DNA from 2 places in the Colwellia sp. NW0002-52-1 genome. Region 2 is predicted to be linked to the other one. Evidence: predicted binding sites of a transcription regulator. Region 2 holds the regulator's gene; the other holds the start of a gene.

Region 1 (3,429 bases), on a different contig from region 2:
TAACGAAAATAATCATGGCATCATAATCAAATGTTTCTGCAATACGCTCTAACGCAGTCATTTTATTAATGCCGCTAACTTTCCATGCGTATTGAGTAATATTTGCTTTAGCTTGCTTAACTGCTGCTACTTTAATGTGCTCTGGATTTTTCAAGAAGCGATTAGCTACTTTACGAATCTGTGCAGGCATAGTTGCAGAGAATAAGGCCATTTGAGTTTCTTTTGGCAAATGCTCAAGGATCCACTCAATGTCTTCTAAAAAGCCCATGTTTAACATTTCATCAGCTTCATCAAGCACACAAAATGATAAGTTATCTAGCTTAAGGCTTTTACGACGTAAGTGGTCCATTAAGCGACCAGGTGTACCTACTACAACTTGTGCACCACGCTCTAACTGTTGAAATTGTGGTTGGTAAGATTGACCACCGTATAAAGTGGCAACTTTTAAACCTTTCATGTTTTTTGCAAAAGTTTCAATCGCTTCTGCTACTTGAATAGCTAATTCACGTGTTGGCGCTAAAACCATCAATTGTGGTTTGCGAATAGAAACGTCTATTTTTGCAAGTGCTGGCAAACCAAAAGCAGCGGTTTTACCGGTACCTGTTTGTGCTTCACCAAGAACGTCTTTACCTTGAAGTAAAGGGGGAATTGTTTGCGCTTGAATTGCAGTTGAATTTTCAAAACCTAGTGCTTTTACAGCAGATACTAAGTTTTCAGGCAAACCAAGGGCGTCAAAGCCTACAGAGGCATTGTTAAGATCAGTCATATAATTTTGTCTTCTCATGGTAGAAACTGGCTATACGCCAAAGTTCCTACATACATATACGAGGAAACCACCAGGAAGACTTAAGGCACATTCATTACGTTAACGTTGAAAAGTTAACTGGGCAAGTCTATTGGGCGGATATACCCCACTCATTTTGAAATTTCTGTGATGTTCTAAGCTTCTTTAAGAAACTATTTCGATTCACGATCACAGAGGCGCGCATTATACAGATGCGGTAAAATTATACAAGTAATAATGTATGGTTTAGCTTATTTAATCATAAAAAAAGCTTTAAACGTCTAAAACTGACACTTAAAGCTGTTTAATTGTATAAGTAAATTGATACGCGTTATGTCTAGCTATCTATTTCAAAACTACCTTTTACTTTTTGTACCCGCATGCCACCAGAGCCACTATTTATAATTTTCAAACCTCCTGCTTGTTCTATATCAATATCGCCAGAGCCATCATCAATGGTTACAAAGCCATTAACACTTCTCACGGTTAATTCTCCGGAGCCATCTTTAATCATAACGTCGCCTGATACGCCGTTAACAAAAATACTACCTGAGCCATCGTCAATGTCGAGATTGCCATCAAGATCATTTAAAGAGATTTCACCAGATCCATCATTAATTTTTATATTACCTATGACTTCGCTAATAAAAATACCGCCAGAGCCGTCATCAATTTTAAGATCATTTTTAACGTTTTTTATTGTTAGCTCACCTGAGCCATCTTTTATTGTGACTTTAGCGTCAATATTATTAATATTTATTGCCCCAGAACCATCATCAATTTTCAACATTAAGTGGCTTGGCATAATAATGTTGATATCAATACGTGGTGATTCACCATGCCAAAAACCACTGCTGTTAATTTTTGCCACCAAATAGGCACTTTTACCAGTTTCAGTTAGGTTTAACTCAACATTATCTATATCACCATTTTTGCTATAGATGTCAGCAACAACCCTGATCTCTTTTATCTTTTCATCGCCCTCAATAATTAAAGCACCAGCACCAGCCTCAATATCCAAAGCCTTAAGCTTATGAGCAGCGATTTTTAGTGTTTGTTGACTATGGTATTTAGCATGAGAAGGTTTTGCTATCACGATGCAGCCACTTAAAATAGAGACACTTACTATAAAAAGTAATATTTGAGTTAATTTCATTGGGTAATTTCCTTGTAGATTATTAAATAATTTATTGTTTTCTTGAATACAATCAAAAATCGCGCCAAATAAAAACAATTTAAATATCAACAACCTAAAAGATAATAGATTAAAGTAACTCTATTAATAAATAGATATTGGTTAAAATAACAATAAATTAGTGAATTATTAAGTGTGGTTAATATCTAATAAGCTGATTAACCATATCAGGTAAAATACCTAAAACTAAACCAAGGGTAATTAAGCTATAAATTAAAGTTTGCTCTATAAAGTGACTCTTTATTTTTTTATCTTCTGGGCTTGTTACCACTACATTTGAAAAAACCTTAAATATCATCGGTAAGTAATACGCTAAACCAATACCACTACCTATAATAAGTATGGCGATTAACCACCAAGCATTGGCAATAGTGGCTTGGCTTAAAATATAGAACTTACCAATAAACCCCATTGTTAACGGTATTCCCGCTAAGCTCAATACGCCAAGTATCATTAAGAAGCCATAACTTGGAGCACGCCAAAATAGCCCTTTTAAATCAAGTAATGTAATGTCCTCCTGTTTCCCAGAGCGAATATTGTGTTGCTGAATGAGCGAAATCACCAAAAAAATAGATAAATTGGCAACCGTGTAAGCGGCTAAATAAAACAAACTACTTTGCCAAGTAAACTCTAAGCTTTGCTCTGATGTTACAATAATAACGATCAATAAATACCCCATATGAGCAATGGAAGAATAAGCCAATAAGCGTTTTAAGTTTTGTTGTTTAAGCGCCATAATATTGCCTAATAACATCGAGATTACTGCAAAAGATATTAAGAAGATTTGAAAATTTTCGAGTAATAAATACCGCTGCGCAATAATGCACTTAAGCAAAACAACAAACATAGCAATTTTAGAGATAGTTGCCATTAAAAGAGTAACAGGCGTTGGAGACCCTTGATAAACGTCTGGTGTCCAAAAATGAAACGGTGCAATAGATAATTTAAAGGCAATACCACTAACAAATAGCAACAAACCTAATTGAAAAAACAACCCTAAGCCTTGCTCAAATAATTCGCTTGATAACGTCGCATTAAAGCTCATATCCCCTACAACACTGTAAATAAAAGCAATACCTAACAGCATAAAACTTGAAGCTGTAGCACTTAATATTAAATATTTAAAGCCACTTTCTACACTATATTGATTACCTCGGTGATAACCCACTAAGCCAACTAAGCTAATACTTAACAACTCAAAACCTAAAAACAAACTAGCGAAATGGTCACTGACCACTAGCACTCCCGCACCAAGTACCAACAGTAATAATAATAAGTAGTATTCATCATGCACTTCTAGAGACATTTTTAAAAAACAATGACTCATGCGAAGAACAGATAAAGCGGAAATTAAAATTAAGTTGAATGCAAAGGTAGCGTAACCATCAACCTTTAACAGTTGTGTTACTTGAATTACAGGCTGCGAAAGCAAGCTAATATTGGCTAATAA
Region 2 (3,429 bases):
CTAAAAAATAAAATATTCAGTTATATTGATAACGTTATTATTTCCCAGGGTTCGCTTACCATTAATGCCGAGCTCGTTCAGGTAATCACTCAAAACGAAAGCGATAATAAAATTTATATTGCTAAAGGCTCTCCAGCAACTTTTGAACAGACATTGCAAGACGGTAGCCCAATCAACTTACAAGCAAATGAAATTAGATATGAGCCACACAAAAATACCGTTGTAATTTCTGGTAATGCTTTGCTGCGTCAAGAAGGCAGTGAAGTTAGCGGCAGTAAAATTACTTATAACTTTGAAACTGAGTATGTGAATGCCGAAAGTTTAGAAAATGCCAAAGTTGAAACTGTGCTACAACCTAAAAATAAAACTGAATTGCCAAAAAAATCTAAGGAAAAGCAAGAGTAAATGTCTATTTCAACCTTATCAGCCACCGGACTTGCTAAAGCTTATAAAGGCAGAAAAGTCGTTAAAAATGTCAGTATGAAAGTTTCTGCTGGGCAAATTGTTGGTTTATTAGGACCTAATGGCGCAGGTAAAACTACTTCATTTTATATGATTGTTGGATTAGTCAATAACGACAGTGGTTCCATAGTATTAAATGATGAAGATCTGACTTTGTTGCCAATGCATGAGCGTGCTCGAAAAGGTATTGGCTATTTACCTCAAGAAGCTTCAATTTTTCGTAAACTTACGGTTTATGACAACATTATGGCCATTTTACAAACGCGTAAAGCATTAAATGATGTAGAGCGAGAAGAAAAGCTTGAACATTTACTCGAAGAATTTAACATCAGTCATATCAAAGACAACTTAGGTATGAGTTTATCTGGCGGTGAACGCAGACGCGTTGAAATAGCACGAGCATTAGCTGCAGATCCAAAGTTTATCCTGCTTGATGAACCTTTTGCGGGTGTTGACCCTATTTCGGTAGGTGATATAAAAAAAATTATCCTACACTTAAAAGAACGCGGCATCGGTATCTTAATTACCGATCATAACGTTAGAGAAACTCTTGATGTTTGTGAGCATGCTTATATTGTTAGTCATGGTGAGCTTATCGCAGAGGGAAACTCTAATGAAATACTTGCAAATCAACACGTAAGAGATGTATACCTAGGTGAACAATTCACGTTATAGTGAGTAACATAATCACGCGGTAATACTATCATGTACTTGAACAGGGAAATGAAAACGTAAATGCGTCCTACTCTGCAACTCCGTATCGGACAACAATTAACGATGACCCCGCAATTGCAGCAGGCTATAAAGCTGTTGCAATTATCAACTTTGGATTTACAACAAGAAATTCAAGAAGCTCTTGAAAGTAATCCACTCCTTGAAGTTGACGAATCGCCAGATAATAATTCAGAAAGTACTCCTGATCACCTCGAAGAAGGTTACTCTGCAGGTGTTAATGAGAGTGCTGAAATATCATCAGATGGCAGCGAAGACTCTGCACCAACAATTGATGAGATAAGCTCTTCAGAAGGCTTAGCAAAAACTGACATTCCTGAAGAATTAAACGGTGATACAACCTGGGATGACAATTTCAGCGCAAGTGCGAGTAGTGGCGGTGTGGGCGTTGCTTCAGAAGACTACACCTATCAGGGTGAAACTAAAGATTCCTTACAAGACCACCTAATTTGGCAGATGGAGCTCACTCCTTTTAGCGATACCGATAGAGCCATTGCTGTTGCTATTATTGAGGCCGTAGACGAAGCAGGATACTTAACCGTTAGCGCAGAAGAAATACTAGAAAGTGTTGGCATTGATGATGTAGAGCTCGACGAGATTGAAGCTGTACTGAAACGAATCAATGTTTTTGACCCGGTTGGAGTAGCTGCTCGCTCAATTCCTGAATGTTTGCTTATTCAACTTAACCAGTTTTCAAAAGATACGCCGTGGCTCGCTGAAAGCAAACTAGCCGTTACCGAGTTTATCGACTTACTTGGTAATCGTGATTATCGCCAGCTTATGCGTAAATTACGCATAAAGGAAGATCAATTACGCGAAGTTATCCGTTTAATCCAATCTTTAGACCCTCGTCCGGGTGATAGCGTAATCAAAAGTGAAGAACAATATGTTATTCCTGACGTATCTGTTGAAAAGAAAAATGGCCGCTGGACCGTTGAACTCAATCCAGATACCGCGCCAAAGTTATCGGTAAACCAGCAATATGCAGCTATGTCTCGCACGATGAAATCATCTGCAGATAGCCAATTTATTCGTTCAAATTTACAAGAAGCTAAATGGTTTATCAAAAGCCTAGAGAGCAGAAACGACACCCTATTAAAAGTGTCTAATTGTATTGTACAGCGCCAGCAAGGCTTCTTTGAACATGGCCCTGAAGCTATGCGCCCTATGGTTCTAAATGATATTGCCGAAGCCGTAGATATGCATGAATCAACTATTTCTCGTGTTACTACACAGAAGTATATGCATACACCCCGGGGAATTTTCGAGCTAAAATACTTCTTCTCAAGCCATGTAAGTACCGAAAATGGTGGTGAATGTTCATCAACTGCTATTCGTGAACTGATTAAAAAACTTGTCGCCGCAGAAATACCTGCAAAACCATTAAGTGATAGTAAAATTGCTGATGTATTAGCAGAGCAAGGTATAAAGGTAGCAAGGCGTACCATTGCCAAGTATCGAGAGTCACTTTCCATACCGCCATCAAATCAACGTAAAAGCTTACTGTAGGCGGTTGCATTCACCCAAAAGAGGAATTAAGCATATGCAAATTAATCTTAGTGGACACCATGTCGATGTTACCGACTCATTACGTGATTATGTAAATGAAAAGTTCGAGAAACTGGAGCGCCATTTTGAACATATAAATAATGTTCATGTGGTTTTAACCGTAGAAAAGTTAAATCAAATTGCTGAGTCAACGGTGCATTTAAGTGGCTCAGAAGTACATGCGAAAGCGGAGCATAATGATATGTATGTTTCAATTGATGCATTAATTGATAAATTAGATCGCCAAATATTGAAATACAAAGGCAAAATCAACAAACATTAGCGCCATGTCGCTTTAGGTTTTATAAGTTTATGAAGTTGCAAGACATCTTAACTCTAGACTGCACTATTTGTGCTGCTCCGGGTTCCAGTAAAAAACGTATTCTAGAATACTTAAGTAGTCTGGCTGCCGAAAAATTGCCTGAACATGATACATTTCAGCTTTTAGAGAGCCTTGTAAAGCGCGAGAGAATGGGTACAACAGGTATAGGAAATGGCATAGCAATACCACATGGACGCATAGACAATACCTGTCAACCGGTTGCCGTTGTTATTACAACAGAAGAGCCCATTGACTTTGACGCTATAGATAATCGCCCTGTAGATATTTTTATCGCGCTATTTGTGCCTGAAAACGAATGTCAGAATCACCTATGTACTCTGCAAAGTATTGCTAAAATATTTCGT

Evidence for each region. Region 2 encodes sigma-54, which starts transcription at its own class of promoters, with help from an activator protein. Its sites were predicted from a motif close to GTTGGCACGNNNNTNGNNT; they were not measured.
Region 1: a site for sigma-54 is predicted at 1,991-2,009, ahead of AC27H3_RS14055 (DUF4097 family beta strand repeat-containing protein). Genes of this name have one in related genera too.

What each region holds. Positions count from the first base shown of each region.
Region 1 is NZ_BAAJLU010000015.1:57,621-61,049, forward strand. It holds gene AC27H3_RS14050 (DEAD/DEAH box helicase) at 1-766, opposite strand, end outside; gene AC27H3_RS14055 (DUF4097 family beta strand repeat-containing protein) at 1,122-1,940, opposite strand; gene AC27H3_RS14060 (NADH-quinone oxidoreductase subunit N) at 2,119-3,429, opposite strand, start outside.
Region 2 is NZ_BAAJLU010000002.1:241,475-244,903, forward strand. It holds gene lptA (lipopolysaccharide transport periplasmic protein LptA) at 1-405, shown strand, start outside; gene lptB (LPS export ABC transporter ATP-binding protein) at 406-1,137, shown strand; gene AC27H3_RS03805 (RNA polymerase factor sigma-54) at 1,198-2,703, shown strand; gene hpf (ribosome hibernation-promoting factor, HPF/YfiA family) at 2,738-3,025, shown strand; gene ptsN (PTS IIA-like nitrogen regulatory protein PtsN) at 3,055-3,429, shown strand, end outside.